4 regions of the Rhizobium sp. BK456 genome follow, and region 3 is predicted to be linked to each of the others. Evidence: predicted binding sites of a transcription regulator. Region 3 holds the regulator's gene; each other region holds the start of a gene.

Region 1 (7,985 bases), on a different contig from region 3:
GGAGAAGTTCCCGTCAAGGCGATCGAGGCAGCCGGGTACGGCGCCGCTGGCAGGGCGAGAAGTCTTGGAACGGCGTCGCAATCCTCGCACAAAGGGGCTGGAGCCTCACCTTACGAAAAAGGGACTGCCAGGCGAACCGGAAGTGCTACATCGAGGCAATCGTCGAGGGGACCATTATCGGAGCGCTCTACCTCCCGAACGGCAACCCATACCGCGGGCCGAAATTCGATTACAAACTCCGCCGGTTCAAGAGGCTGCATGACGATGCGGTGGAGCTGCCAGAACTGGACGTCCCGGTCGTGCTTGCGGGGGCCTACAATGTCATGCCGACGGAGATCGACGTTTACAAACCGGAACGCTGGACAAACGACGGGCTCTTTCGGGTTGAGGTCCGGGACGCATACAAGAAGCTTGTCGATCAAGGGTGGGCGGATACTCTGCGCCATCTGCATCCGGGTGAACGGATCTACACGTTCTGGGACTGCTGAGCTCCGAAGCCGCGGAAAGGCTGTCGAAGGCGGAGGTCGACAAGCACGTGCGCGGGTGGGACCACACCAGCGACCATGCCCCCGTCTGGATAAAGTTGCAGGACGAGCCGCTGAATTAGCGGAAGACGAAGTGAACGAAGCCGGCCGGAAGGCCAGTGATTACAGTAGAGTGTCTTCCACCGGTTCGCCAGACTTCGACACGATCGAAGATCCATAGGGCTCACGCGCCAGAATGATCAGCGCATCGTTCGGTAGCGGGCAGGCTAGATCCTTGGCCTCATCCCAGGGCGCCCGCATCCACGTGTCGGTCTCTTCCTTCGACAGCAACAGCACCGGCATGGCCTTTTCATGGATCGGCTTCACGAGATCGTTGGGATCCGTAGTCAGAAAGCCGTAGAGGTCATCGGTCGTGAGCCCGTCCCGAACCTTCCGCACGCTTTTCCATCGCGGTACATGGATGCCAGCGAAGAACATCAGCGACTTTGCTTCATCGCGGGCAAACCAGGCATTGGGCACATTGCCTCCCTCCTGTTTGCTCCCTGGGTCGGGCTCGGCGAAGCTGGTGACAGGAACAACGCATCGATGCTCCACACCGAACCATCGCGTCCAGTGCGGGAAATTGAGCTTGCGCACATTAGTCGTGCCGCGGTCGGTCTCCATGCGGACCAGCTCCTCAAGATCGAAAGCCTTGCCCTTGACCGCCAGTTTCTCGGCCCTGGCTTTGGCCGCCTTCTCAAGGGCGAAGCGCGGCGAGGGCAGTCCCCAGCGCGCATGGACCAGTTGCTTCTTTCCCTCAGGGGGTATTGCGGATGATCGGCCCCATCTGGTCGGGGTTCATCTGGTAGGCCGGCATCAGGTTGATCAGGCTTTCGGCGTCCTGGGCCCATTTGGCGACCCAGTCCCTGTCTTCCATGCGATAAAGGTTGCACATGCTAGATATGTTCTCCGCCAAGCTCGAATGGACGACAATCTAGCTCACGGCGCCAATTTCGCTAGTCGACCCGGAAGACGTCGGCATTGTCCTGGCGTTCGCGCAAACCCTTGTATGACGGGTGGCGAAGTTTGCCGTCTGTCGTCCATGCCCGAAACTCGATCTCGGCAATCAGCGTCGGTTCGACCCAGACGATACCGGCACTTCCGGAATAGGGCAGGGGTGGCTGCTTTCGCTTCCAGCGCAGCGTGTCCATCATCTTCCGCAATCTGATGACCTCGGCTTGCCTGAAGCCCGTGCCGACACTCCCGACGTGGACGAGATCGGCTCCGCGATAGGCAGCAAGCGCCAACGAGCCGAAACCGGCAGGCGAGGCAGATGACATCTCATAGCCGATGATGAAGAAAGCCTCGCTCTGGACGCATTTGATCTTAACCCAATCCCCGGTCCGGCCCGAGCGATAGGGACGATCGAGGTGTTTGCCGACGATGCCTTCCAGGCCGAGGCGGCAGACATGCTCCAGCAGGACGGCTGGTTCGGTGTCGAATGTTTCCGACAACCTGATTGCGCCGTCTTTTCCGTTCAACGTGTTATCGAGGAGATGTCGGCGCGATCGGTATTCGACACCGCGCAGATCGTGCCCGTCGAAATAGCTTAAATCGAAGGCGTAGAAGATGGCGCCGCAGGCCCGGTTGCCGGCTTGTTTGCCGGATGCGCCCAACGATTGCTGCAGCAGCCCGAAATCCGGCCGGCCCTCTTCATTAAGCACGACCGCCTCGCCATCGATGATCATCGTCGCCGGTCCGAGCGCTCGGGCGCCTCTACGATCGCCGGAAAGCGGTGCGTCCAGTCATGGCCGCCGCGGGTGAGAATCCTTATCCCTTGAGGCTCGATGTGAACAGCGAGGCGATAGCCATCCCATTTCAGCTCCCAGCTCCACTCGTTTCCCTTTGGGGGACGGGACTTCAGTTGCGCCAGCGCAGGTTCGACGCGGTCTGGCCTGGGATCGAACAGGAGCTGTGTTGGGCTGAATTTCGCTTCCTGCGGGGCCGGGAACGGATCGGGGCCTGGGCGTCACGAAGGAGGGGTTTTGGTCTAGGAGGCTTCGTCATGCCGACAGTTCAGCAGAAAAATCTTAAGGACACTGTGACGATGTCGACTTCTCCCCGCAATTCACACAAAGGGATTAGCGCTCGCAACCGCTCGGAAAAAACCTTCAGCCGCTACCCACCTGATTCTCCTGAGTATTCTTCTGGTTCCTCATGTTCAGGATAATATTCCCATCCTCCGGTTGCTTGACTCTTCAAGTCGTCGGGAACAGATAGAGAACATCCGCATTTGGATCGACATGATGTTGGCCGCCAATACGACCTTGAAGGGAGCCGTGAACGATGACTGCTGCCCGCGAACGGGTGATTTTCGATCTGCGCGAGCGCATCGCTTCGCTTGAGGGCGTGTCAGGCAGAAAGGCTGGCTGTCTTTCCTTCGGTGTGCCGGAAATCGATGCGGTCCTGCCGGGAGGTGGTCTGGCCTATGGCGCCTTGCACGAATTTGCCGGTGGCGGGGCGGGTACCGTCGATGGTGCGGCGGCAGCCCTGTGTGCGGCGGGGATAGCAGCGCGGACGAAAGGCCCGATCGTCTGGTGCCTGACCCGTCCGGATCTCTTCTTTCCGGCACTCGCTCAGGTCGGCCTCCATGCCGATAGGGTAATCTTTGTCGAGTCGGACAAGGAGGAAGACGTCCTGGCCAACATGGAGGAAGGATTGTCCTTCGGCGGCCTCGGCGCCGTGGTCGGCGAACTTGTCCGATTGCCAATGGTCGGCTCGCGCCGGCTGCAGCTGGCGGCCGAGCGAACCGGGACCATGGCGCTCGCGGTCCGACGATGGCGGCGACAGACTGAGGCCAATGATTTTGGCCAGCCGACGGCTTCAACCACGCGATGGCGGGTGAGCGTGATGCCATCGGAAGAGCTGCCGGTACCCGGTGTGGGAAGGGCTCAATGGTTTCTGGAATTGATGCGCGTGAAAGCGGGTGAGTGTGCTGAGTTTCTCGTGAGGGCGTGCGATGACAAGGGTCGTCTCGATCTATCTTCCGGATCTGCCGACGGATCGTATTCGTCGCGCCGATCCATCCATTCCGCCTGAACAGGCGATTGCCGTGATCGCCAGGAGCGGCTCCAAGCGCTGGGTGTCGGCAAGCGACGCGGCCGCCAGACAAGCCGGCGTTCATGTCGGCATGCCGGCGGCGAAAGCGCAGGCGCTGTTCCGTGGCCTGATGTTGGTCGATGCGGATCCTGCGGCGGATGCCGCAGCACTCGAACGGATCACGATCTGGGCGCTGACGCTCTATTCCCCGATCGTCGCGGTTGACGGGATTGACGGCATTATCATGGATACCGAAGGCGCCGATCACCTGCAGGGTGGCGAGCTGCCGATGGTGACGAAGATCGCCAACCAGTTCCTGGCCAGGAAGCTTACTGCCCGTGTCGCGGTTGCCGACACCTGGGGCGCGGCGCGTGCGTGCGCGCGCGCCATCAGTCGGGATACGGTCATCGTGCCGATCGGTGAGACCGCGCGCGCCGTCGAGAAGCTGCCGATATCGCTGCTGCGCCTTCCTGGCAAAGTCGCCACCGATCTGCGCACGCTCGGCTTCCAGACAATCGGCGAATTGGCCAATACGCCGCGCGCGCCGCTGACGCTTCGTTTCGGTCCGGAGATCGGCCGGCGGATCGACCAGATGTTCGGCCGCTTGTCGGAACCGATCGAGCCGATCCGCACTGCCGAACTGATCGAGGTCAGCCGCGTCTTTGCCGAGCCGATCGGCGCGGCCGAAACCATCAACAAATATGTCGGCCGCCTGGTCGTGCACCTGATCGAGGAACTGCAAAAGCGCGGTCTTGGCGTTCGCCGGGCGGATCTAATCGTCGAGAAGGTGGATGGGACCCGGCAGGCAATCCGCGCCGGCACGGCAAAACCGGTGCGCGATGTCGCTTGGCTGACAAAGCTGTTTCGTGATCGGACGGAAAAGATCGAGCCCGGCTTTGGGATCGAGAAGCTCATCCTGGTTGCGGTAATGGCCGAGCCGCTGCAGGAGCGCCAGAAATCCTCGTCGCTGGTCGAGGAGGAAGTCAAGGACGTCACACCGTTGATCGACATCTATGGAAACCGTGGCCAGCGTGTTTATCGGGTGGCGCCCGTTGCCTCCGACGTGCCCGAGCGCTCCGTCCAGCGCATCAGCGCCGCGGCCGATCCGATCGAGGTCACCTGGGTCGGCCATTGGCGCCGGCCGGTCCGGCTGCTGGCCCGACCGGAACTGATCGAGGCGATTGCGCTGCTGCCGGATCGCCCGCCGGTCTCCATCACCTGGCGCGGCAAACGCCTGAAGGTCAAGCGGGCCGATGGTCCGGAACGGGTTTTTGGCGAATGGTGGCAGCGCGACGCCGAGATGGAGGCGGTACGGGATTATTTCATAATCGAAGACGAGGCCGGCGAACGTCTCTGGGTGTTTCGCTCCGGTGATGGCATCGATCCTAAAACCGGAAGCCATCGCTGGTTCATCCACGGGATCTTCGCATGAGCTATGCCGAGCTGCAGGTCACCACCCATTTTTCCTTCCTGCGCGGTGCAAGCTCCGCACAGGAACTGTTCGAGACTGCCAAGGCCCTCGGCATCGAAGCCCTCGGCGTCGTCGATCGCAATTCGCTGGCCGGAATTGTCCGGGCGCTTGAGGCATCGCGGACCACGGGTTTGCGCCTCGTCGTCGGTTGCCGGCTCGATCTGGCTGATGGCATGTCCGTGCTGGTCTATCCCACAGGTCGCGCCGCCTACTCCAGGCTCACCCGGCTGATTACGCTCGGCAAGTCGCGCGGCGGCAAGAACAACTGCATCCTGCACTGGGACGACGTTATCGCCTGTGCCGAAGGCATGATCGGCATTCTGGTGCCGGATCTGCCGGATGACGCCTGTGCGGTGCAGCTGCGCAAGATGGCCGAAGTCTTCGGTGATCGCGCCTATGTGTCGCTTTGTCTGCGGCGCCGGCAGAACGACCAGCTGCGGCTGCATGAAATTTCCAATCTCGCGGCGCGGTTCAAGGTGAGGACGGTCGTCACAAATGACGTCCTCTTCCATGAGCCAGGCCGCCGGCAGTTGCAGGACATTGTCACCTGTATTCGCACCCGCACGACGATCGACGAGGTCGGCTTCGAGCGTGAGCGCCATGCCGATCGGTACCTGAAGCCGCCGGAAGAAATGCAGCGCCTGTTTCCGCGCTACCGCGAGGCACTCGCACGGACGATGGAGATCGTCCGTCGGTGCACTTTCTCGCTCGAGGAACTGACCTACCAATATCCGGAGGAGGCGGTCGTGCCGGGCAAGGATGCCCAGGCCTCGCTCGAGCATTATCTCTGGCAATGCATTCCCGACCGTTATCCGGAGGGTCTGCCCCCTGACGTTCTGAAGACCGTGCGCCACGAGCTCGATCTCATCCGCACCATGAAATACGCGCCCTACTTTCTCACGGTCTTCTCGATCGTGCGTTATGCGCGTAGCCAGGGCATTCTCTGCCAGGGCAGGGGATCGGCGGCCAACAGCGCCGTGTGCTACATTCTCGGCATCACCTCGATCGATCCCTCGACCAACGATCTGCTGTTCGAACGCTTCGTCAGCCAGGAGCGCGACGAGCCGCCTGATATCGATGTCGACTTCGAGCATGAACGTCGCGAGGAGGTCATTCAGTGGATCTACAAGACCTACACGCGGGACAAGGCCGCTCTTTGCGCCACCGTCACCCGCTACCGCGCAAAAGGTGCGATCCGCGATGTCGGCAAGGCGCTCGGCCTGCCGGAAGACGTGATCAAGGCGCTGTCATCCGGCATGTGGTCCTGGTCGGAGGAAATGCCGGATCGCAACATCCGAGAACTTAATCTCAATCCTGACGACCGGCGTCTGGCGCTCACGCTGAAACTGGCGCAGCAGCTGATGGGAGCGCCGCGTCATCTTGGCCAACATCCCGGCGGCTTTGTCCTCACCCATGACCGTCTCGACGATCTCGTGCCGATCGAGCCGGCAACGATGAAGGATCGCCAGATCATCGAATGGGACAAGGATGACGTCGAGGCGCTGAAGTTCATGAAGGTGGATGTGTTGGCGTTGGGCATGCTGACCTGCATGGCAAAGGCTTTCGATCTCATCCGCGAACACAAGGACGACGATCTTGATCTGTCGAAGATCCGCCAGGAGGATGCCGCGACCTATGCGATGATCCGTAAGGCTGACACGCTCGGCACCTTCCAGATCGAAAGCCGGGCCCAGATGGCGATGCTGCCGCGCCTGAAACCCCGCACCTTCTACGATCTCGTCGTGCAGGTGGCGATCGTACGGCCCGGTCCGATCCAGGGCGACATGGTGCATCCCTATCTCCGTCGCCGTGAGGGCAAGGAGCCGGTGGAATATCCCACACCTGAACTTGAGGCGGTGCTCGGCAAAACGCTCGGCGTGCCGCTGTTTCAGGAGAGTGCCATGCGGGTGGCGATGGTCTGCGCCGGCTTTACCGGCGGCGAGGCCGACCAGTTGCGCAAGTCGATGGCCACTTTCAAGTTCACTGGGGGCGTCTCACGCTTTAAGGACAAGCTGGTCTCCGGCATGGTGAAGAACGGATACTCACCGGAATTCGCCGAGAAGACCTTTTCCCAGCTCGAAGGCTTTGGCTCCTACGGCTTTCCCGAGAGTCACGCAGCCTCCTTCGCGCTGATCGCCTACGCATCGAACTATATCAAGTGCCATTACCCGGATGTCTTTTGCGCAGCGCTTTTGAACAGTCAGCCGATGGGCTTTTATGCTCCAGCCCAGATTGTTGGTGACGCGATCAAGCATGGCGTCGAGGTACGGCCGATCTGTGTCAACCGCTCGCGCTGGGACTGCACGCTGGAGAGGATCGGCAGCAGCGATCGGCATGCTGTCCGGCTTGGGTTTCGGCAGGTCAAGGGACTGGCAGTCGCAGATGCCGCCCGGATCGTGACGGCTCGGATGAACAGCCCTTTCGCGTCGGTGGATGACATGTGGCGCCGGTCCAATGTTCCAACGGAAGCACTTGTTCAGCTTGCAGAGGCCGATGGGTTCCTGCCATCGCTCAAACTCGAACGCCGCGACGCCCTCTGGGCGATCAAGGCGCTGCGCGATGAACCCTTGCCCTTGTTTGCGGCCGCGGCCGAACGCGAGATGGCGGCAATTGCAGAGCAGCAGGAGCCGGAGGTTGCTCTTCGGCAGATGACGGAGGGGCACAACGTCATTGAAGATTACAACCATGCCGGATTGACCCTAAGGCAGCATCCGGTTGCCTTCCTGCGCACGGACCTTTCCGCACGCAATATCATCACCTGCGCAGAGGCGATGAACGCTCGGGACGGGCAATGGGTTTATACCGCAGGCCTTGTTCTAGTTCGTCAAAAGCCCGGGTCGGCCAAGGGTGTCATGTTCATCACCATCGAGGACGAAACGGGGCCCGCCAACATCGTCGTCTGGCCGTCACTGTTCGAGAAGCGACGGCGCGTTGTCTTGGGATCCTCGATG
Region 2 (7,985 bases), on a different contig from region 3:
ATTGGCGATGGCGGCCGGGCTGTTCAGCGACAGTGGGCTGCGGATGCCCGAGGCGCGTGACCAGAAGGCGGGGAATTCTTCGCTCTCATAGGTGACGACGGGAACGCCGCGGGTTTCCAGCACTTCCAGCGTCTTCGGAATGTCGAGGATCGCCTTGGCGCCGGCGCAGACGACGATGACGCCGGTGCGGGCGAGTTCCTCGAGATCGGCCGATATATCGAAGCTTTCCTCGGCGCCTCGGTGCACGCCTCCGATGCCGCCTGTGGCAAAGACGCGGATGCCGGCGCGGGCGGCGGCAATCATCGTCGCGGCCACCGTGGTGGCGCCGGTGCGGCGCTCGGCGATCGCGAAGGCGAGATCGGCGCGCGATACCTTCATCACTTCGGTCGCCTTGGCAAGCTGCTCCAGTTCGCCGGCTTCAAGGCCGATATGCAGCGTGCCATGAATGACGGCGATGGTTGCCGGCACCGCGCCCTGTTCGCGAATGATCGTCTCGACGCTGCGGGCCATCTCGATATTGCCGGGATAGGGCATGCCATGGGTGATGATGGTCGATTCCAGCGCCACCAGCGGCGCGCCGCGCTGCTTGGCGCTGGCAACCTCTTTCGAATAGGCGATCGGCAGAAGGGGCGAAATGGGCTTGGTCATGATGTTGTCCTGTCGTCGATGAGCATGATGCCGAAGCGTGTCAGCGGTTTTCGCACCTCATGCTCGACTATTTAATATAGCGGCTTCAATGCAGAATTCTGACCTCGGGAACAAGGGCAAGCGCCGCATTCAAGAGATCCGGCGTCAGATTTTCGTTGACGGCGTGCCGCGACTGCACGGTGAGCGTTGCGGCAGCCGTGCCGTGGCGAACGGCCTCTTCGAGCGGCAGACCGAGCATCAGGGCGGCAAGCGTGCCGGCCGCAAGAGAATCGCCGGCTCCGGTGACGTCGGCGACCGTGTCGGCGATCGGCGGCTGCAGCGTCACGGCGCGGCCCTCGCAAAGTGCCACGAGCTCGCGGCGGCCGCGGGTGACGACGGCTTTCCTGATGCCGATCTGGTTCAGAAGCGGCGGCCAGCCGGCAGCGTCTTCCGGCTGTTCACCGGCAAGGGCAGCGGCCTCGGCTTCATTCAGGAACAGGTAGTCGATATCCGCGATGCACGGTTTCAGCCTGACGACCTTGGCCGGCGAGATGGCAATCGCAGCGACCGGCTTCGCCAGGGAATGTGCCTTGGCAACGATCGCTGCGATCGTCTCCTCCGGCAGGTTGGCGTCGAAAAGAATGAGATCATGGGCGGCGAAAGCTTCGCGCACCCAGCGGATGGAGAGACGCCGCGGCACGAAGAATCGGTAGAGATCCATGTCGGCAAGGGCGATCACCAGATTGCCGTCCTTCTCGATGATCGCCGTATAGCTCGGGGTCTTGCGGTCGAGGAACACGAAAGGCCGGTCGTCGATGCCGGCGAAATCGGCGGCTTCCCCGACCATCTCGCCGATGGGGTCGCCGCCGCGTGGCGAAATCATCGTCACCTGAAAACCGAGCCTTGCCAGGTTGCGGGCCGCATTGAAGCCGCCGCCGCCCGGCTCCTCGAACCAGGTGCCGGGATTGCTGGCGCCCGGCGCCGTTTCGCCGGAGATCCGGCCGCGCCGGTCGATATGGGCGCCGCCGAGAACAAGAATCTTTTTCTTCATTTCAACCGCCTTCCGATGCCCGAAGCGCGAATCGAGACGGTGCTAGCAGCTGCGGCAAAGCCGGTGCATAAGGCCTAAGCCGTTGCTTTGCATCGATAAAACAAATATAGAACACAGGCTGTTTTACCTTTTTCTTTCAATCGTTTGATCGCCTATTGCGGGAATAGAACAAATGGGGTACAAACTCGACATTGCTTGGGCGGCTTCAATAACCTAAAGGTGGATCGGATGTCTCAGAATTCATTGCGGCTGGTAGAGGACAAATCGGTGGACAAAAGCAAAGCGCTTGAAGCGGCACTCTCACAGATAGAGCGGTCGTTCGGCAAGGGCTCGATCATGAAACTCGGCTCCAACGAGAATGTTGTCGAGATCGAGACGATCTCGACCGGCTCGCTTGGCCTCGATATCGCACTTGGCGTTGGTGGTCTGCCGAGGGGCCGTATCATCGAAATTTACGGGCCGGAAAGCTCGGGTAAGACGACGCTTGCGCTGCAGACCATTGCCGAAGCGCAGAAGAAGGGCGGCATTTGCGCCTTCGTTGATGCCGAACATGCGCTCGATCCCGTCTATGCCCGCAAGCTTGGCGTCGATCTGCAGAACCTTTTGATCTCGCAGCCCGATACCGGCGAGCAGGCGCTCGAAATCACCGATACGCTCGTGCGCTCTGGCGCCGTCGACGTTCTCGTCGTCGACTCGGTCGCCGCACTGACGCCGCGCGCCGAAATCGAAGGCGAGATGGGCGACAGTCTTCCCGGCTTGCAGGCGCGCCTGATGAGCCAGGCGCTACGCAAGCTCACGGCTTCGATTTCCAAGTCGAACACCATGGTGATCTTCATCAACCAGATCCGCATGAAGATCGGCGTCATGTTCGGTTCGCCTGAGACGACAACCGGCGGCAATGCGCTGAAGTTCTACGCCTCCGTGCGCCTCGACATCCGCCGCATCGGCGCGGTCAAGGAGCGCGAAGAGGTGATCGGCAACCAGACCCGCGTCAAGGTCGTCAAGAACAAGATGGCGCCGCCCTTCAAGCAGGTCGAATTCGACATCATGTATGGCGAGGGCGTTTCCAAGACCGGCGAACTGGTCGATCTCGGCGTCAAGGCCGGCATCGTCGAGAAATCCGGTGCCTGGTTCTCCTATAACAGCCAGCGTCTCGGCCAAGGCCGCGAAAACGCCAAGACCTTCCTGCGCGACAATCCGGATCTCGCCCGTGAGATCGAGCTGTCGCTGCGCCAGAATGCCGGCCTGATCGCCGACCGCTTCCTGCAGAACGGCGGACCGGATCCCGATGATGGTGACGCTGCCGCGGAAATGTGATTTTCGCGATCGGTTTTCCGCCAGTCCCTTTGAAAATCCAAGCCGGCTGCATTCCCTGATCAGAATGCGGCCGGTTTTGTTTGTCTGCTGGACAGTGGCGGAGGTGAACGTTAAAAGCCGATGGATTTAGATTTACCTGCCTCCGGCAGCATTGAAGGGCATAGCATGAGCGGTGTGAACGATATCCGGTCGACATTCCTCGACTATTTCAAGAAGAACGGTCATGAGATCGTCTCGTCGAGCCCGCTCGTGCCGCGCAACGACCCGACGCTGATGTTCACCAATGCCGGCATGGTGCAGTTCAAGAACGTCTTCACCGGCCTGGAGAAACGCCCTTATTCCACGGCGACCACCTCGCAGAAATGCGTGCGCGCCGGCGGCAAGCATAACGACCTCGACAATGTCGGCTATACCGCCCGCCACCTGACCTTCTTCGAAATGCTCGGCAACTTTTCGTTTGGCGACTATTTCAAGGAGAATGCGATCGAGCTTGCCTGGAAGCTCGTCACCGAAGGTTTCGATCTGCCGAAACATCGCCTGCTGGTCACCGTCTATTCCGAAGACGAGGAAGCCGCGACGCTGTGGAGGAAGATCGCCGGCTTGTCCGACGACAAGATCATCCGCATCCCGACCTCCGACAATTTCTGGCAGATGGGCGATACCGGCCCCTGCGGCCCATGCTCTGAAATCTTCATAGACCAGGGCGAGAACGTCTGGGGCGGCCCTCCCGGTTCGCCGGAGGAGGATGGCGACCGGTTCCTGGAATTCTGGAACCTCGTCTTCATGCAGTTCGAGCAGATCGAACCCGGCGTGCGCAATCCGCTGCCGCGTCCGTCGATCGATACTGGCATGGGTCTAGAGCGCATGGCCTGCATCCTGCAGGGCGTCCAGAGCGTCTTCGACACCGACCTGTTCCGCACGCTGATCGGCGCCATCGAAGAGACGATGGGCGCCAAGGCTGAGGGCAGCGCCAGCCACCGCGTCATCGCCGACCATCTGCGCTCCTCGGCCTTCCTGATCGCCGACGGCGTGCTGCCGTCGAATGAAGGCCGCGGCTATGTGTTGCGCCGTATCATGCGTCGCGCCATGCGACACGCCCAGCTTCTCGGCGCCAAGGAGCCGCTGATGTACAAGCTGCTGCCGACGCTGGTGCAGGAGATGGGCCGCGCCTATCCGGAACTCGTGCGTGCCGAAGCGTTGATCTCGGAGACGCTGAAACTCGAAGAAGGCCGCTTCCGCAAGACGCTGGAGCGTGGCCTGTCGCTGCTGTCGGATGCGACCACGGATTTCGGCAAGGGCGACATGCTGGACGGCGAGACCGCCTTCAAGCTCTACGACACCTACGGCTTCCCGCTCGACCTGACGCAGGACGCTTTGCGCGCCCGTGAGATCGGCGTCGATATCTCCGGTTTTACCGATGCCATGCAGCGCCAGAAGGCCGAAGCCCGTTCGCACTGGGCCGGTTCCGGCGAGAAGGCAACCGAAACCATCTGGTTCGAGCTTAGGGAAAAGAACGGGGCAACCGAATTCCTGGGTTACGACACCGAAACCGCCGAAGGCGTGGTGCAGGCGATCGTCAAGGACGGGGCTGCTGCTGAAGAAGCCCAGGCCGGCGACAAGGTGCAGATCGTCGTGAACCAGACGCCGTTCTATGGCGAATCCGGCGGTCAGATGGGCGATACCGGCATCATTTCGTCCGACCACGGCAGAATAGAGATATCGGACACGCAGAAGAAGGGCGAAGGCCTCTTCGTGCATTCCGGCGTCGTTGTCGAAGGCGCATTCAAGAGCGGCGATGCGGTTGTTCTCACCGTCGATCACGCCCGCCGTTCGCGGCTGCGCGCCAACCACTCGGCAACACACCTGCTGCACGAGGCGCTGCGCGAAGTGCTCGGCACCCATGTTGCCCAGAAGGGTTCGCTGGTCGCGCCCGAGCGCCTGCGTTTCGACGTGTCGCATCCGAAGCCGATGTCGACCGAGGAGCTGAAGATCGTCGAGGATATGGCCAACGAGATCGTGCTGCAGAATTCTCCTGTCACGACCCGGCTGATGAGCGTCGACGACGCCATCGAGGAAGGCGCCATGGCGCTCTTCGGCGAGAAGTACGGCGATGAAGTGCGGGTCGTCTCGATGGGCACAGGCGTTCATGGCGCAAAGAGCAACAAGCCTTACTCGGTCGAGCTTTGTGGCGGCACGCATGTGTCGGCCACCGGTCAGATCGGCCTGATCCGCGTTCTCGGCGAAAGTGCCGTCGGCGCCGGGGTTCGCCGCATCGAAGCGCTGACCGGTGAATCGGCGCGCGAATATCTGGCTGAGCAGGACGATCGCGTGAAGACGCTGGCTGCCTCGCTGAAGGTTCAGCCTTCGGAGGTTCTGTCGCGTGTCGAAGCGTTGATGGACGAGCGCCGCAAGCTCGAAAGGGAACTGGCCGACGCCAAGCGCAAACTTGCCATGGGCGGCGGGCAGGGCGGCTCGGCCGATGCCGTGCGCGAAGTCGCCGGCGTCAAGTTCCTCGGCAAGTCGATATCGGGCGTCGATCCCAAGGACCTCAAAGGGCTTGCCGATGACGGCAAGACCAGCATCGGCTCCGGCGTCGTGACGCTGATCGGCGTCTCCGACGACGGCAAGGCGAGTGCGGTCGTCGCCGTGACGCCGGATCTCGTGGATCGTTTCAGTGCTGTCGATCTGGTGCGCGTCGCCTCGGCCGCCCTCGGCGGCAAGGGCGGCGGCGGCCGCCCCGACATGGCCCAGGCCGGCGGCCCCGACGGCTCGAAGGCCGACGAGGCGATCGAAGCGGTGGCCGTAGCACTCGCGGGCTAAGCTGCCGGGTTACGTCGGCTCTCCTCCCTCATTCCTGTGCTTGTCACACGAATCCAGTGCGCCCAAGTCATTGGGCGCGAAAGATCTTTTTTCTTTCGGTACTGATTCATTCACGGCGCGGACGCGCCGTGAATGGAATCCTGTGACGAGCACAGGAATGAGGGACGTTGGCGTGATGCCGGTGTACCCGCCTCGTCCTTCGAGGCACCTGCTCGGCACGTCAGCAAGGATAAGGCTCTCTTGAACTTTGGCGCTCCGGAGCCGGCAAGTCCGCAGGATTTGTCAAATCGGGCTATGCTTTGTTGCATCCGATCGATTTGCAGGAGGTTTGACATGAACGGGGAAACGGCATGGGCACTTTATGAAACCCGTCTGAGACGGGTTTCGGCTTATATTCACGACCACCTCGACGAGGAGCTGGATATGGCGCGCCTGGCCGAGATCGCCTGCATGTCCAGCTATCACTGGCACAGGATCTATCGGGCGATTTACGGCGAGACGCTGGCGGCCACCGTCAAGCGGCTGCGGCTGCATCGCGCGGCGGGCGAAATCGTCCGCACGGAGCTTGCCGTCCGTGAGATTGCGAAGCGATCAGGCTATCCCAATCTCCAATCCTTCAACCGCATTTTCAAGTCGGTCTACGGCATGCCGCCGGCACGCTATCGGAAAGAGGGAAGCCACACAGCCTTCCAACCCTCACCTAACGGAAAGATCAAAGCCATGTTCGACGTTACCATACGTGAGATCGCACCCACCGAACTGATCGGTGTCGCCCATGCCGGCTCCTATATGGAGATCGGCAAAGCCTTCGAAACATTGTTCGGCACGCTTTACGCGCGTGGTCTCGCCAGGCCCGACATGCGGATGATCGGTGTCTATCTCGACGATCCTGATATCGTGCCGGCCGAACAGCTGCGCTCGATCGCCTGCGTCACCGGCGTTTCCGCGGGGTCGGCCGAAGCGCCGTTCGAGCGGCGCACGATCGACGGCGGCGACTACGCCGTGCTGCGCCATAAAGGCCCCTATGCCGACATGCACAAGGCCTACCAGTGGCTCTATGCGGAGTGGCTGCCGAAATCCGGGCGGCAACTGAAGGACAGCGTCATGTTCGAGGAATATCTCAACAACCCGCGCGACGTGCCGCCGACCGAGCTGATGACGGATATCCATATGCCGCTTGCCTGAGGGCTGACATCCCGGCGCGGCCAAGTAAGGGGCGCGGCGATGACGATCAGGCGGCCTGCATCGTCTTGCCGGCCTCATCATCCAGCGTATTGGCGCGCTTATAGGGCTCACGTTCGCTGATGCGGCCGAAGTAATCGACGAAGGCCTGGCGCTTTTCGATGCTGCCGAAGCCGAGACCCCAGCCGATATGCGAGCCGACATAGACGTCGGCGGCGGTGAAGCGCTCGCCGGCGACGTAGGTCGAGCCGGAGACGGCCATTTCGAGTGTGTTCATGACGTCGCCGAAACCGCCGCAGCCGGCCATGCGGAGGCGTTCTGCTGGAATTTCGAAGCCGAGCGCCTTCATCGTCACCGCCGATTCCAGCGGGCCGGCGGCAAAGAACATCCAGCGGTAGTAGCGGGCGCGCTCTTCCTGCTTGGGGGCCAAACCTTTTTCGGGGAAGGTCTCGGCGAGATAGGCACAGATCGCCGCGCATTCAGTGACGACGGTGTTGCCATGGCGGATCGCCGGAACCTTGCCCATCGGGTTGATGCGCAGATATTCCGGCGCCTTCATGCGTTCGCCGAAGGTCAGGAGTTCGGTGCGATAGGGCTGACCGATTTCCTCCAGCATCCAGCGCGCGATGCGGCCGCGTGACATCGGGTTCGTGTAGAATACCAATTCTTCGGTCATGACATCCTCCTCCTGTTGCGTCGCTCGGAATCAATAGCGCGGGGAGGTCTTTGTGCAACCCCCGATCTTCAAAGAGCCTTGCGGTACTGGATGAAGCCTGAGCGCTCGGCGATCTTGTCGTAGAGCCGCCTCGCCGTGGCATTCGTTTCATGCGTCATCCAATAAAGCCTGCCTGCGCCGTTTTGACGGGCAAGATCGGCGACCGCATCGATCAGCGCGGCGCCGGTACCGAGCCCGCGCTGGCTGTTTTCGACATAGAGATCCTGCAGGTAGCACGTCCATTGCGGCAGCCAGCAGGAGCGGTGAAAGATG
Region 3 (7,985 bases):
GGCTTGCGATCCCTGTTCGATTTCTCCGAGTTGTCGATCATGGGCATCACCCAGGTGCTGAGCCGGCTGCCGAAGCTGTATACGCTGATCCGCCGGACGACCGCTGCCATCGTCGCTGCAAGGCCCGACATTCTCCTCATCATCGACAGCCCGGATTTCACCCATCGCGTCGCAAAGCGCGTCCGCACCGCGCTGCCCGATCTGCCTGTCGTCAATTACGTCTGTCCGAGCGTCTGGGCCTGGAAAGAATATCGCGCCACGCGCATGCTCGCCTATGTCGATCATGTGCTCGCCGTCCTGCCCTTCGAACCGGCGGCGATGCAGCGCCTTGGCGGGCCGGCAACCACCTATGTCGGCCATCGCCTGACCGCCGACCCGGCGCTCTTGGAGACCCGGCGCCGGCGCGCCGACAGGCAGCCCGGCAACGACGCGATCCTGCTTCTGCCCGGCTCACGCTCCTCGGAAATCCAGAAGCTCCTGCCCCATTTCGAGGTGGCGGCAAGCGAACTTGTCGCCCGCAATGGGCCGACGCGCTTTGTTCTGCCGACGGTGACGCACAGGCAAGCGCTTGTCCGCCAACTGACGGCGGGATGGGCGGTCAAGCCGGAGATCGTTGTCGGCGCTGAAGCTAAATGGAAGGCATTCGCTGAAGCCGATGCGGCGATGGCGGCATCGGGAACCGTCATTCTTGAACTGGCGCTTGCCGATGTTCCTGTCGTCTCCGCCTACAAGGTCGACTGGATCATGCGTCTGCTGACGTCAAGCATCAAGACTTGGACTGGCGCACTGCCGAACCTGATTGCCGATTACGCCGTCGTCCCGGAATATCTGAACGACGTCGTTCGCGGGGCAAGCCTCGCCCGCTGGATGGAAAGGCTGTCGGCTGACACCTACCAGCTTAAGGCGATGAAGGAAGGCTATAATCTCATCTGGCAGCGCATGCAGACGGAAAAACCACCAGGCGAACATGCCGCCGAAATCCTGCTCGACGTGCTGGACAAGAAAAAACCCGGTCGTCTCTGACCGGGTTTTCTCCTTTTCGGGCCGATATGTTGGCCGAAGCGATCAGCGCTTCGAAACCGGGATGTAGTCGCGCTTCGGTTCGCCGACATAGAGCTGGCGCGGGCGGCCGATGCGCTGCTCCGGATCCTCGATCATCTCGTTCCACTGGGCGATCCAGCCGACGGTGCGGGCAAGCGCGAAGAGCACGGTGAACATGGTCGTGGGGAAGCCCAGCGCCTTCAGCGTGATGCCGGAATAGAAGTCGATGTTCGGATAGAGCTTCTTTTCGATGAAATATTCGTCGGTGAGCGCGATGCGCTCCAGCTCCATCGCCACCTCGAGCAACGGATCATCCTTGATGCCGAGTTCGCCGAGCACTTCATGCGTCGTCTTCTGCATGATCTTGGCACGCGGATCGTAGTTCTTGTAGACGCGGTGACCGAAGCCCATCAGGCGGAACGGATCGTTCTTGTCCTTGGCGCGGGCAATATATTCCGGAATGTGGTCGACCGAGCCGATCTCATTCAGCATGTTGAGCGCTGCTTCGTTGGCGCCGCCATGGGCCGGGCCCCAGAGGCAGGCGATGCCGGCCGCGATGCAGGCGAACGGGTTGGCGCCCGACGAGCCGGCGAGACGGACGGTCGAGGTCGAGGCGTTCTGTTCATGATCAGCATGCAGGATGAAGATGCGGTCCATGGCGCGGGCGAGCACCGGGTTAACCACGTATTCTTCGCAAGGCACAGCAAAGCACATGCGCAGGAAGTTAGAGGCGTAGTCGAGATCGTTCTTCGGATAAACGAAAGGCTGGCCGATATGGTACTTGTAGGCCATCGCGGCAAGCGTCGGCATCTTGGCGATCATACGCAGGCTGGCGACCATGCGCTGGTGCGGATCGGTGATGTCGGTGGAGTCGTGATAGAAAGCCGACAGGGCGCCGACGCAGCCGCACATGACGGCCATCGGATGCGCATCGCGGCGGAAGCCGGTGAAGAAGCGGCTCATCTGCTCGTGCACCATGGTGTGGTGCGTGACGCGATAATCGAAATCCTTCTTCTGCGCGGTGGTCGGCAGTTCACCGTAGAGAAGCAGGTAGCACACTTCGAGGAAGTCGCCATGCTCGGCCAGCTGCTCGATCGGATAGCCGCGGTGCAGCAGCACACCTTCGTCGCCGTCGATGTAGGTGATCTTGGATTCACAAGATGCGGTCGAGGTAAAACCCGGATCGTAAGTGAAGGAAGCGGTGTTCTTATAGAGAGCACCGATATCGATGACGCTCGGGCCGATCGTGCCGTTCTTGACGGCTAGGTCGACAGATTTGTCACCGATTTTTATTGTAGCGCTTTGATCCGTCATACTGATCCTCCGAAATGGCGGTGGCGCCATAAAAGCGCCATAGGGGTTAAGCGTCCTCACCGATAGCTATATGATCGCGAAGCTAATGCCAAGTTACCGTGACGGCATTTTGTGCATTGCGGCATCACCTTTTAGGCACTGCAGCGATGAGCTGCGCGCATACCGGAAGCCAATGATTCGACTGCTCTTTTGGCGGTGGCGATTTTCGCTCATATTTCAATCGATTATTCTTGCTCGTTTTGATTGAAGGTTGCATTCTGCCCGCAGGCGCGGGTGATCTTGGGCGGGGCATGGAGGAATTGACGACAGTCGAATTGCGGCCGGAAGCGGGCGCCGGCCTGGCCGATTCCCCAGGTTTTGCCGCGCCCGCGGTGGTGAAACGGTCGGCAAGGACCCAGTCCGCGATGCCGTTGCGCCACCGGCTGCCGGCCGCGGCCTCGCAATCGCTGCGTGCCGGAATCCGCATGCTGGGCGAGGAGGCCGACCATGGCCGACTGCTGCTGTTCTCGCCGGTCTTCCTCGGCGCCGGGGCGGCCTTCTGGTTTCTCGCGCCATGGGATTTTCCCCTCGTCGCGTCGCTTCTCTGCCTAGCGATGCCGGCGGTCGTGGTTCTCGTCGCCGGCCCCAGCCGGCCGGTGCTGCAGGCCAGCTTCCTGGCGTTGGCGCTTTTCGCCTGCGGCATGCTCTCAGCACAATTCGAGAGCTGGAGGGCTTCGACCGTGATCCTCGATTCATCCGTGACGACGACGGTGACCGGCCGTGTCGAACGGCGGGAAGGCGATGGACGTGGGCGTTGGCGCTACATCCTTGCCGTCACCGGCACGGAGGCGCCGGAGCTGAAGCGGCGGCCGGGGCGCATCACCGCGATCGTCCGCGGCGCCGATACGCCTTTCGAGATCGGTGACATCATCACCGGCAGGGCGCGGCTGACGCCTCCGGCAGGCCCAGCGCTGCCTGAACTCAACGATTTCTCCTTCAGTGCCTATTTCGACGGCATCGGTGCCAACGGCTTCTTCTATGGCGCTCCGGAGAGGGATTTGGGGGCGGGCCCGCAGGGTGCAATGTCGACGTCGGAAGCAATGCTCGAATGGCTTTACCGGCTGCGCAGCGGTATCGGCGATCGCATTCGATCGATCCTGCCCGGCGATACGGGCGCTTTTGCCGCTGCTCTGGTGACCGACGAGCGGCGCGCCATCTCGAATGCGACGACGGAGGCGCTGCGCCAGTCCGGCCTTGCTCATATCGTCGCGATCTCGGGCCTCAACATGGCGTTGTCGGCCGGCATCTTCTTCGTCGGCTTCCGGATGCTGCTCAGCCTCTTTCCAGGTGCTGCCCAGGCCTATCCGACCAAGAAGATCGCCGCAGCAGGCGCGCTCATCGCCGTCACCGCTTACTACCTGATCTCCGGCTTCGGGGTCTCGGCTGAACGCGCCTTTATCATGATGGCCATCATGCTGATTGCCGTCTTCTTCGATCGGCCGTCGATCAGCCTGCGCAATGTCGTGCTCTCGGCCCTCGTCATCATCGCCATTTCGCCCTCCGAAGTCCTGGGCCCGAGCTTCCAGATGTCCTTTGCCGCGACATTGGCGCTGGTATCGGGTTATCAGTTGTGGAAGGAGCGGCGCATTCGCGAAAACGCTTTGCTGAGGCTGCCGGTCTTCCGGCCGCTCGTTGCGGTCGCCGGTTTCTTCGGCGGCGTCTTCCTGACTTCGCTGATCGGCGGTTTTTCCACGGCGCTGTTTTCGATCGAACATTTTCATCGCCTGACCGCTTACGGCCTGCCGGCAAACCTCGCGACGATGCCGATCATCTCCTTCATCGTGATGCCGGCCGGGCTGCTGGCGATGTTGCTCATGCCGTTCGGTCTGGACGCTCCGCTCTGGAAGGTGGTCGGCTTCGGCCTTGATCTGGTGATCGCGGTCGCCAAGACAGTGTCCGGCTGGGGCGGCGATATCGGCGTCGGCCGCTTGCCCGCCTGGTATTTCGCCATCGCCGTGGCAGGCTTCCTGCTGCTGACGCTGCTCCGCACCCGGCTGCGCCATGCCGGCTCAGCAATCCTCGCCGTTTCGACCTTCATTCTGTTGATTCTGCCGGTTTCCCGGCCGCCGGATCTGGTGATTTCGGAGGATGGCGGTCTGGTCGCGCTCGTCGAGACCGCGGCAATGGCTTCCAATCGTGAAAACCCGCCGGATTTCATCTTCGACCAGTGGCAAAGAGCGCTGGTCCTGCCGACGCATCACCCGCCGAAGATGCTGGGTGGCCCCGCTATCCCGCCGGAGGGGGAAGACCGACGCGTCAGGCTTTCCCGCGAGCAACAGAATGAAGCAAGGACAGCGATGCGGGGGGCCGCCGCGGGCGGTGAAACAAACCGCTTCTCCTGCGTCAAAAAGGCCTGGTGCATATCAAGGCTTGGCAATGGCCGTGTGGTAAGCATCATCGACAATGCCGCTTATCTCGGCCCGGCCTGCGATGCAGCCGATATCGTCGTGACGCCGGTCCGCCTGCGTTTCAACAGCTGCCGCTCAGGCGCGACGCTCTTCACCGGTGAGACGCTGCGCAAGACCGGTTCCCTCGAGCTGCGCTTCGCAGATACCGGCCTGGAGGTCGCAACCGCATTCGAAACGCTGTCGCGGCCATGGATGCGCCAGCGCGCCTATGACTGGCGCAGCAACAGTTTTACCGAATCCGGCCTGTCCAGTGTCAGTGATAGCGGCGAATGAGGCCGACGAGCTTGCCCTGCACCTTGACGCGGTCGGGCCCAAAGATCCGGGTCTCGTAAGCCGGGTTGGCCGCCTCAAGCGCGATCGAGGCGCCCTTGCGGCGGAAGCGCTTCAGCGTCGCTTCCTCGTCATCGACGAGGGCAACGACGATGTCGCCGGGGCTTGCGGTGCTGCCGTTGCGGATGATCACCGTGTCGCCGTCGAAGATGCCGGCGTCGATCATCGAATCGCCCTTCACCTCCAGCGCATAATGTTCACCGGAGCCGAGCATGTCGGCGGGAACGACGATGTCGTGGGTATTGTTCTGGATTGCCGATATCGGAACACCGGCAGCGATTCGGCCCATGACCGGCACCGAGACCGAGTTGCCGTTGTCGGCGACGGGTTTTACAGGCGCGGGGGCGGCGACCGGCTGGGGCTTGCCGAGGCTGCCCTCGATGACGCTCGGCGAAAAGCCGCGCCGGGGCTGGATGCTGGGACTATAGGCTTCGGGAAGCTTGATGACCTCGAGCGCCCTGGCGCGGTTCGGTAGGCGGCGAATGAAACCGCGTTCTTCGAGCGCTGTAATCAGGCGATGAATGCCGGATTTGGAGGCCAGATCCAGGGCATCCTTCATCTCGTCGAAAGATGGCGGAACGCCGGATTCCTTCATGCGCTCATGAATGAAAAGGAGAAGCTCCTGTTGTTTGCGCGTGAGCATCGGCGTGTGACCCCTGATTGAAACAAATCCAGAACAGACACTATATGTTCCATATGTGTTCTGCAAGTAGCTAAATTTCCGTAAAACTTGCCGCCAACTCTTTGAGATTTTTATTTTCATTCGCCGGATTGGCACACATGTCTTGCATTGGGGGTGGTGCTGTCGCACATCTCTTATCGTTTGAGGGAGGGATATGATGAACGAGCGTTCCGCCAAACCGCACCCGCTGGATCATGTCGTGCTGCCCGTCGTCAATATCGATCTGGCCCGCGAGCGGCTCGGCAAGCTCGGCTTCACGGTTGCCGCCGATGCCCGCCATCCCTTCGGAACGGAGAATGCCTGTGTCTTCTTCGCCGACAAGACCTATCTGGAGCCGCTCGGTATCGCCAGCGTCGAGGAGAGCGAGGCCTCGGCGCGGCAAGGGAATGTCTTCACCGCCCGCAACCGGGCCTTCCGCTTCCGTTGCGGCGATGAGGGGCTTTCGGCGGTGGTTTTCGGCACCGAGGATGCCGGCCACGATCATCGGCACTTCGCTGCCGGCGGATCGAGCGCCGGCGAGATGCTGGAGTTCAGCCGGCCAATGAAGATGCCGGACGGTTCCGAAAGCGTCGGCAGCTTCAAACTGGCCTTTGCAGCGGATCTGCTTGCGCCGGACTTCTTTCTCTTTACCTGCCAGCGCATCAATCCATTGCCCGCCGACCGCGGCGCGCTGGAGACACATGCCAATGGCGTGACCGGCATCGCCGAGATCGCGCTGTGCGCGCCTGATGCCGCCGCCTACGCCGGTTTCGTCAGCCTTGCCATGGCGCAGTCGGCGGTCGAGAAAACCGGTTTCGGCGTCAATATCGCGGCGCCGAATGCGAAAATCAGCCTGATGACGCCGGAGGGGCTGGAGGCCTATTTCGAGGTTGCCGTCTTATCCGCCGACCGCGGCCTGCGCGGCCGGGCCATCCTCTTCACCGTCGCCGATCTTGCCGTGACAGAAGCGCATTTGGCTGCTAACGGAGTGACCTACACGCGCAAGAACAATCGCATTCTGGTGAAGCCGGCGCCCGGGCAGGGCACGCTTTTCGCCTTCGAGGAAAGATGATGAGCACTGATACGAATTCGGAAGTCAGGATCGGCGAGGGCGCAGGCCAGGTCACCTTTTCCAATACCGGCCGCCTGTCGCTGATTGCCGGCCCCTGCCAGATGGAGAGCCGCGACCACGCTTTCATGGTTGCCGGCACGCTCAAGGAGCTCTGCGCCAAGCTCGGCATCGGCCTCGTCTACAAGAGCTCCTTCGACAAGGCGAACCGCACCTCGCTGTCGGCCGAGCGCGGCATCGGGCTTGAAAAAGGCATGCAGGTCTTCGCCGATCTCAAGAAGGAATTCGGCTTTCCGGTTCTCACCGACGTTCATACCGCCGAGCAATGCGCCGAAGTGGCAAGGGTGGTCGATGTCCTGCAGATCCCGGCCTTCCTCTGCCGTCAGACCGACCTTCTGATCGCCGCCGCCGAGACCGGCCGTGCCGTCAATGTCAAGAAGGGCCAGTTCCTCGCCCCCTGGGACATGAAGAACGTCCTGAAGAAGCTCAACGCCAGCGGCAATCCTAACGTGCTGCTCTGCGAACGCGGCGCCTCCTTCGGCTACAACACGCTGGTTTCCGACATGCGCTCGCTGCCTATCATGGCGTCGATGGGCGCGCCCGTTATCTTCGATGCGACCCATTCCGTGGCGCAGCCGGGCGGGCAGGGCGATTCCTCCGGCGGTCAGCGGGAATTCGTGGAAACGCTGGCGCGCGCAGCGGTGGCGACCGGCATTGCCGGCGTCTTCGTCGAAACCCACCAGGACCCCGACAACGCACCGTCCGACGGCCCGAACATGGTCTATTTGAAGGACATGCCGCGGCTTCTGGAAAAGCTGCTGGCCTTTGACGCTGTCGCCAAGGGCTGACAGTCAAAAGCCTGACATGTTCGTGCTATAGCGACGATCGGACATGCAGGTCGAGGGTGCCGCAATGTGCCATTGTAATTTGCACGCCTTCGATTATGACAGGCTTCGAACGATTGATCACCCACCGAGCAGGAAGAACCCATGACTGCAATCACCGATATCATCGCCCGCGAAATTCTCGATAGCCGTGGCAACCCCACCGTCGAAGTCGATGTCTATCTCGAAGACGGCAGCATGGGCCGCGCGGCCGTTCCCTCGGGCGCTTCGACCGGCGC
Region 4 (7,985 bases), on a different contig from region 3:
TGTGTCCGTTCGGCCACGCGCCGTTCCAATTCCTCCCGCGCCTGCTGTTCGCTCAAAATCCTGAGGGTGACCGCCTGGCGGCGGCGCAACAGGAAGGCGGCGCCCGCCAGCAGCGGCAAGAGCGTGAGCAGCGCCAACATACGGGCCTCGCGAATGCCCGCATCGACGGACGGCCCCAGCGCCACGAGATGCTGCAAATGCCAGGCGGTCGCGGGAACCGGCATCCCGACATCGAGAAAGCTGGTTTTTCCTGCGCTTCCCGGCATGACGACTTCGACGATGTCGAGGTTCTCGCCGAGACTTCGCACAGTATCGAGCGGCAGCGGCTGCAGCGGCGCATCGCCGAATTGCAGACTTTCGCGGATCGTCGTCAGCCGGTCCCCGGGGATCCGGCCGATCGTCATGAACCGCCAGGAGGGAACGCTGGTGATGAGGACGATGCCGCGATCGTCGATGACATAGGAGGGGGCGTCCGTGGCGCTCCAATCCGCTTCGACGTCGTCGAACTCGACCTTGACCACGACGACACCGAGCAGCCCGCTGCTGCCTGATATCCGCTCGGAGATATAAAGGCCGGGTTTCTTGCTGACTGTGCCGAGCGCGAAGTGCTCGGCCTGTCCTTCAGCGACCGCACCCTGAAAATATTCCCGAAAACGATAGTCGTTGCCGACGAAGCTCGTCGGTTCGCGCCAGTTGCTAGCCGCAACCGCCATGCCGTCCTTGTCGATGACATAGATGACCGCAGCCTTGGTTCCCGCCGCCAGCGTCTCCAGCTTCTGGCTGAGCCGCTCGAAGGTGCCGGCATCGTTTCCCGCAAGGGCTGCGGCGAGTGCCGTATCCTGCGACAGCACGAAAGGCAGCGCCCGGTATTTTTCGAGAACCGTGCGCAGCAATGCCGCATTCAGCCTGGCATCGGTGCGGGCCTGTTCTTCGAGGGCCGCCTCGGCATGGCGCCGGCCGATCTCGCCGCTTGCCCACAGACCGAGGGCGGCGGCAACAAGCGCGATCACTGCATAAGCCCACCACATCCGGCGGATGCGGTGCCGCAGGGGCAGGGAAGGCCACAGCGATGACAGGGACAGGGACATGGCGAATTTGTGCATTTTTCTGCACTAGTTGCAAATGGATTTGTGCGGATTTCCGCGTTTCTTGATGGGCTTTCATCGGTCGTGGAAATTTTTATTAAATAAAATCAACGCTCTAGTCAGGTACGTCAAAACTGGCACAGTGATTGCGAAGGAGATGGCAACAACGGCTGAGCTGTTGGATTGAAGCGAACGGCTCGGGAGGCCGGAGTTCGTTCCGGACGAGCCTTAAGGAGGACATCATGATCGCAGCACCATTTGATGCAGTCGCAGACAGCAAGGGCAAGAAGCCCTTTTATTCCCATCTTTACGTTCAGGTTCTCGCCGCTATCGCCGCGGGTATCCTTCTCGGCCATTTCTATCCCGAACTCGGCGCGCAGCTGAAGCCGCTCGGCGATGCCTTTATCAAACTCGTCAAGATGATTATCGCGCCGGTCATTTTCCTGACGGTGGCGACCGGCATTGCCGGTATGAGCGACCTGAAGAAGGTCGGCCGCGTCGCCGGCAAGGCGATGCTGTACTTCCTGACCTTCTCGACCTTGGCGCTGGTCATCGGCATGGTCGTCGCCAATGTCGTCCAGCCCGGCGCCGGCATGAATATCGACCCGGCGTCGCTGGATCCCACCGCCGTCGCCACCTACGCCTCGAAGGCGCATGAGCAGAGCATCGTCGGCTTCCTGACCAATATCATTCCGACGACGATCGTCGGCGCCTTTGCCGATGGCGACATTCTGCAGGTGCTGTTCTTCTCGGTGCTCTTCGGCATCGCGCTTGCCATGGTCGGCGAAAAGGGCGAGCAGGTCGTCAATTTCCTCAATGCTCTGACGGCGCCGGTCTTCAAGCTCGTCGCCATCCTGATGAAAGCTGCCCCGATCGGCGCTTTCGGCGCCATGGCCTTCACCATCGGCAAGTACGGCATCGGATCGATCGCCAATCTCGCCATGCTGATCGGCACTTTCTACCTCACGTCGCTGCTCTTCGTTCTCGTCGTTCTCGGCGCCGTTGCGCGCTATAATGGCTTCTCGATCCTGGCGCTGCTGCGCTACATCAAGGAAGAGCTGCTGCTGGTTCTCGGCACCTCGTCGTCGGAGGCCGCACTTCCGGGCCTGATGAACAAGATGGAAAAGGCCGGCTGCAAGCGCTCGGTCGTCGGCCTCGTCATCCCTACCGGCTATTCCTTCAATCTCGACGGCACCAACATCTACATGACGCTGGCGGCGCTGTTCATCGCCCAGGCAACCGGCATCAACCTCTCCTGGGGTGACCAGATCCTGCTGCTCTTGGTAGCGATGCTGAGCTCCAAGGGTGCCGCAGGCATCACCGGTGCCGGCTTCATCACGCTTGCCGCCACGCTCTCCGTCGTGCCCTCCGTGCCGGTCGCCGGCATGGCGCTCATCCTCGGCATCGACCGCTTCATGTCGGAATGCCGGGCGCTGACCAACCTCGTCGGCAATGCCGTGGCGACGATCGTCGTGGCACGCTGGGAAAACGAACTGGATACCGCGCAGCTCGCCAGGGCCCTGGGCGGCCAGACAGAAGAAAGCGCTCCGGCCGCCGGACTGCAGCCGGCGGAATAATCAGCACGATTGTTGGCAATCTTTGCAGCGGCCCGTTATCCGACGGGCCGTTTCGCTTTCTGCTTCAGCGGTTGCCGCCGAGAAGACGGTCGTAAATGGCGCCGATCGCGTTTGCTTCCTTCTCCAGCGCAAAATTCGCTCTGACATGGCGCAGTGCATTCTCGCCATGCGCGACCGCCAGACCGGGATCGGCGATATAAGGCGCGATCGCCCGTGTCAGCGCTTCACTGTCGCCGGCCGCCACCACCGATCCGGTCTCACCTTCGGCTATGAGCTCGGCATAGGCGCCGGCGTCCGATGCCACCACCGCCGTTCGCGAAGCCATGGCTTCGAGCGGGGTCAGCCCGAAACCCTCGTTGCGGGAGGGGGCGACATAAAGCGTCAGGCGGCGATACCAGACCTTGATATCGGGCACTTCGCCGAGGAAGAGGATTCGGTCGCTAAGGCCCGCGGCGGCGACATCCGCCTTGAGCTTGTCTGCGAAGGCGATGTGCTCCGCCGTCACCCGGCCGGAGACGACGGCCGTCCATTCCGGGTGCTGTGGCAAGAGTTCGATCATTGCACGGACGAAAAGATCGGTGCCCTTCTGATGGCGCACGCGGCCAAAACAGCCGACCAGATAACGGCCCGGCAGACCGGTGGCGGCAATGCCGTCTTCTGCCGTTGCCGGCGGATGGAACAGCGAAAGGTCGACGCCGTGTTGGATGACCGTGTGCGGCACCTCGAGGAACGAGCCGGAGCGGTCGCTGGTCGCGATCACCGCGTCCATGCGGCGGATCAGCCATTTCGTATAGGCGGTATGGCGGCGCTGCGCGGCCGAGGTGAAGATGAGTTTCAGCGGCATGCGCAGGAGATGGCGAAGCAGGATGCCGACGGCCATCTCATTGTTGCGGCGGGCGTGCCAGACACGCCGCCGCCGGCGCGGCGGCGGGCGCCAAAGGCCAAGGAGCTGCGACCATCTCAGCTTCGCCAAGCCTTCCGGCAGGCCGGGGCCGAGCGTTGCGATCCTCATGCCGAGCCGGATCTGGCAGGGGATGAGCTGGACGATGGTCGACGTGACGCCGGAGAGCCGGCGCTTGAAATTGGGCGCGATGATCTCGACGTCACGCATATCAGGCAAGGGAGGGGTCTCGTCTGTGGCGGGCGGTCAGCCCCAGGAAACCTGAAGGATTTCGTAGGCCTTGGAGCCGCCGGGGGCATTGACCTCGATGGAATCGCCGACTTCCTTGCCGATGAGCGCGCGGGCGATCGGCGAGGATATGGAGATACGGCCGGCTTTGACGTCGGCTTCCTGGTCGCCGACGATCTGGTAGGTCTTTTCTTCTTCGGTGTCCTCGTCGACGAGCTTCACCTTGGCGCCGAACTTGATCTTGTCGCCGGACATCTTCGTCAGGTCGATGACCTCGGCGCGCGCCGTCAGGTCTTCCAGCTCGCTGATGCGGCCTTCATTGTGGCTCTGGGCTTCCTTGGCGGCGTGATATTCGGCGTTTTCGGAAAGGTCGCCATGGGCACGGGCTTCGGCGATCGCCTCGATGATTCGAGGGCGCTCCTCCTGCTGACGCCAGCGCAGCTCTTCCTGCAGCTTGACGAAACCACCCGGTGTCATTGGTACCTTTTCAACCATTTTTCTGTCCTTCACTCCTTGTATCCACGCAGCAGGCGCGAACACAAAAGAAAACAGGTCCCGAAGGGGAGCTTCGGAACCGTGCCACAATCCTAGTTAAGTGCTTATAGCAGATCGCCAAGGCCGATTTCCAGAAAATTCGCATTAACGAAAAAGCGAGCCGCCGCCACAGCGGGTCATCAGGCGCAAAAACGCGCTCAAGGCCGGATCGCCGCGATTGACTTTGTTCGTAAGAACATATAGTGAACATACTGATGAAGAAATCGCTAACAGAACGCTTGGCCATCCTTTCCGATGCTGCCAAATATGATGCTTCCTGCGCCTCCAGCGGCACGGTGAAACGCGATTCGGCTGCAAGCGGCGGGCTCGGCTCGACCGAGGGATCCGGCATCTGTCATGCCTATGCGCCGGATGGGCGATGCATTTCGCTTCTGAAAATACTGCTGACCAATTTCTGCATCTACGACTGCGCCTATTGCATCAATCGCTCCTCGAGCAATGTCGAACGGGCGCGCTTCACGCCCGAAGAAGTCATTTGGCTGACGCTGGAATTCTACCGCCGCAACTATATCGAAGGCCTGTTCCTGTCCTCGGGCATTATTCGCTCGTCCGATTACACGATGGAAGAGATGGTCCGCATCGTCCGCGAACTGCGCGTGACGCATAATTTTCGCGGATACATCCATCTGAAATCGATCCCCGAGGCGTCGCCGCGTCTGATCGAGGAGGCGGGGCTTTTTGCCGACAGGCTGTCGCTCAACATCGAGTTGCCGACGGATAATGGCATCAGCCGCTTCGCGCCGGAAAAGAAGCCCGCCAATATCCGCCGATCGATGGGCGATCTGAGGCTGAAGATCGAGGCCGCCGGCGAGCCGACGCTGCGCACGAAGAAGCGTCAGCGCTTCGTGCCGGCCGGCCAGAGCACGCAGATGATCGTCGGTGCCGACGGCGCGAATGACGCGACGATCCTTGCGACCAGCGGCCGGCTTTACAGCAGTTACGGCCTGAAGCGTGTCTATTATTCCGCCTTTAGCCCGATCCCGGATTCATCGAAAAACCTGCCGCTGATCAAGCCGCCGCTGATGCGCGAACACAGGCTCTATCAAGCCGACTGGCTCTATCGGTTCTATGGGTTCGGCATCGACGAAATTACCGCCAACCAGACGGGCGGCATGCTCGACCTCAACCTCGACCCGAAGCTTGCCTGGGCGCTCGCCAACCGGGCCGAATTTCCCGTCGATATCAACAAAGCCGAACGTGAACGCCTACTGCGCGTTCCCGGTCTCGGCACCAAGACGGTCAAATCAATCGTTTCGGCCCGCCGCTTTCGCCGGCTGCGGCTCGACGATCTTTCGCGGCTCGGCATCTCGATCAAGAAAGTCCAGTCCTTCGTCTCGGCGGAAGGCTGGTCGCCGCGCCGGCTGATCGACCGCCCGGATCTTCGCGCTATGTTCGAGCCGAAACCTGAACAATTGTCGCTGCTATGATGCGCCGGGTCGTGCTGGCGGGACGGGGCGATCTTGCCGAATGGCGCGATGCCGCGCGCGCCTTTGCCGCCGCCGGCATTTTGCCTGAGGAGATCGACTGGCGGGAAAAAAGCGCAGAGGCGGATCTTTCGTTCCAACGCGACGCCATGCCGCCGGTGCCGGTGACACGCAAGCCGATGACGGTGCCGCCCGCCTTTATCGAGCTTGCCGAGACGGTCCTCTGCCACTCCGACCCGGCGCGGTTCTCCTTGCTTTACCGCCTGCTCTGGCGGCTGCAGATGGACCGGCAACTGCTCGAAGTGGCCTCCGACGAGGATGTCGTGCGGGCTCGCCTGATGGCAAAAAATGTCCGGCGCGACGCCCACAAGATGACGGCTTTCGTCCGTTTCAAAGAGGTTGGTGCGGCAGCTGCTGGCCGTCGAAAATTCATCGCTTGGTTCGAGCCGGACCATCATATCGTCAGGCGCACGGCACCCTTCTTCCAACGGCGCTTCACCGATATGGATTGGCTGATCGCCACGCCCAAAGGGTCGGCGGCCTGGGATGGCGAGCGGCTGACGATCAGCGATGCCCCCTGCGAGAAGCCCAATCTCACCGATACCACCGATGAGCTATGGCGCACCTACTATGCCAGCATTTTCAATCCGGCGCGGCTGAAGCTGAAGGCGATGCAGGCGGAAATGCCGAAAAAATACTGGAAGAACCTGCCGGAAGCCGATCTTATCCCCGGGCTGATCGCCTCCGCCGAGAGCCAGGTGCGGGCGATGGCCGCGCGCGAGGCGACGCAATCGCTGCCCTTTCACGACCGGCTTCAGGAGGCCGCCCGCAACCTTCCCATAGAACGCGAAGCGCCGGCCGGCACGCTCGAAGCCCTCAGCGCCGAAGCCGCCGCCTGCACCCGCTGCCCGCTTCATGCCAAGGCGACACAGACCGTCTTCGGGGAGGGGCCGCGCGATGCAGAGGTGATGTTCGTCGGCGAGCAGCCGGGTGATCAGGAGGATATTGCCGGGCGCCCCTTCGTCGGCCCGGCCGGCAAACTGCTCGACCAGGTGATCGCGGACGTCGGCATCGACCGTTCGGCGCTCTATGTCACCAATGCCGTCAAGCACTTCAAATATGAGCCGCGCGGCAAACGCCGTATCCATCAGAAGCCGAATATGGGCGAGGTGAAGCATTGCCGCTGGTGGTTGGATCTGGAACTGGCGCTCGTCAAACCGAAGCTGATCGTCGCCATGGGGGCGACGGCGCTTGCGGCGCTGACCGACGTGAAGGAGCGCCTGCAGGATGTCAGGGGAAAGGCAATGGCGATCGAAGGAGGACGCACGCTCTTCGTGACGGTGCATCCCTCCTATCTGCTGCGCATTCCCGACGAGCGACTGAAAGCGGAGGAGATGGTGCGATTTCGCAATGATATGCTGCAGATTCAGCGGCTTATGGCGTCCGCCGGCTAAAGTGATTCCAGTGAAGACGCGCCATCGCTCACCGAGCGATGGCGCCGCTGGAATTGCTCTATCTCAGGCGAAGTAACTCTGCAGCGGCCGGACTTCGAGATTGCCAGCCTTCAGCGCCTTGATCGCTTGGGCGGCAGCTTCGGCGCCGGCCATGGTTGTGTAGTAGGGCACCTTCTGCATCAGCGTCGCGCGGCGCAGCGACTTCGAATCCGAGATCGCCTTGTTGCCGTCCGTAGTGTTGATGACCAGCTGAACCTGGCGGTTGCGGATGGCATCCTCGATATGCGGGCGGCCTTCGAGCACCTTGTTGATCTTGGTGGCGGTGATGCCGTTTTCACCGAGGAAGCGGGCGGTGCCGCCGGTGGCCAGCACCTTGAAGCCCTGTTCGACGAGGATGCGGATCGCCGGCAGCACGCGTGGCTTGTCCTCGTCGCGCACCGAGACGAACACCGTGCCGTCACGCGGCAGCTCGACGCCGGCGCCGAGCTGCGACTTGGCGAAGGCCAGCGCAAAATCGGTGTCGAGGCCGATGACTTCACCGGTCGAGCGCATCTCCGGGCCGAGCAGCGTGTCGACGCCGGGGAAGCGGGCGAAGGGGAAGACTGCTTCCTTGACGGCGATATGCGTGAGCTTGCGCGGATCGGGCTTTTCGCCATAGGCGGCAAAGGTCGCATCGAGCTTCTCGCCGGCCATAACGCGCGCGGCGATCTTGGCGATCGGCGCGCCGATGGTCTTGGCGACGAAGGGCACGGTGCGCGAGG

Evidence for each region. Region 3 encodes LexA, which represses DNA repair genes until DNA is damaged. Its sites were predicted from a motif close to TGTTCNNNNTGTGTTCNG; they were not measured.
Region 1: a site for LexA is predicted at 2,733-2,750, ahead of FHX03_RS32100 (ImuA family protein). Genes of this name have one in related genera too.
Region 2: a site for LexA is predicted at 1,775-1,792, ahead of recA (recombinase RecA). Genes of this name have one in related genera too.
Region 4: a site for LexA is predicted at 4,518-4,535, ahead of FHX03_RS08495 (putative DNA modification/repair radical SAM protein). Genes of this name have one in related genera too.

Annotation. Positions count from the first base shown of each region.
Region 1 covers NZ_JACIAO010000017.1:19,051-27,035, reverse strand. The annotation lists partial or broken gene FHX03_RS32115 (exodeoxyribonuclease III) at 1-607, shown strand, start outside; partial or broken gene FHX03_RS32110 (SOS response-associated peptidase) at 648-1,419, opposite strand; partial or broken gene ligD (non-homologous end-joining DNA ligase) at 1,481-2,531, opposite strand; gene FHX03_RS32100 (ImuA family protein) at 2,811-3,563, shown strand; gene FHX03_RS32095 (Y-family DNA polymerase) at 3,484-4,995, shown strand; gene FHX03_RS32090 (error-prone DNA polymerase) at 4,992-7,985, shown strand, end outside.
Region 2 covers NZ_JACIAO010000014.1:125,720-133,704, forward strand. The annotation lists gene FHX03_RS30250 (pseudouridine-5'-phosphate glycosidase) at 1-648, opposite strand, end outside; gene FHX03_RS30255 (carbohydrate kinase family protein) at 734-1,678, opposite strand; gene recA (recombinase RecA) at 1,907-2,995, shown strand; gene alaS (alanine--tRNA ligase) at 3,161-5,815, shown strand; gene FHX03_RS30270 (GyrI-like domain-containing protein) at 6,149-7,000, shown strand; gene FHX03_RS30275 (glutathione S-transferase family protein) at 7,047-7,673, opposite strand; gene FHX03_RS30280 (GNAT family N-acetyltransferase) at 7,742-7,985, opposite strand, start outside.
Region 3 covers NZ_JACIAO010000003.1:278,182-286,166, reverse strand. The annotation lists gene lpxB (lipid-A-disaccharide synthase) at 1-1,023, shown strand, start outside; gene gltA (citrate synthase) at 1,066-2,355, opposite strand; gene FHX03_RS10960 (ComEC/Rec2 family competence protein) at 2,646-5,075, shown strand; gene lexA (transcriptional repressor LexA) at 5,056-5,775, opposite strand; gene FHX03_RS10950 (VOC family protein) at 5,972-6,865, shown strand; gene kdsA (3-deoxy-8-phosphooctulonate synthase) at 6,865-7,710, shown strand; gene eno (phosphopyruvate hydratase) at 7,852-7,985, shown strand, end outside.
Region 4 covers NZ_JACIAO010000002.1:454,413-462,397, forward strand. The annotation lists gene FHX03_RS08475 (ATP-binding protein) at 1-1,103, opposite strand, end outside; gene FHX03_RS08480 (dicarboxylate/amino acid:cation symporter) at 1,328-2,662, shown strand; gene FHX03_RS08485 (glycosyltransferase family 4 protein) at 2,727-3,782, opposite strand; gene greA (transcription elongation factor GreA) at 3,810-4,286, opposite strand; gene FHX03_RS08495 (putative DNA modification/repair radical SAM protein) at 4,541-5,773, shown strand; gene FHX03_RS08500 (UdgX family uracil-DNA binding protein) at 5,773-7,224, shown strand; gene carB (carbamoyl-phosphate synthase large subunit) at 7,288-7,985, opposite strand, start outside.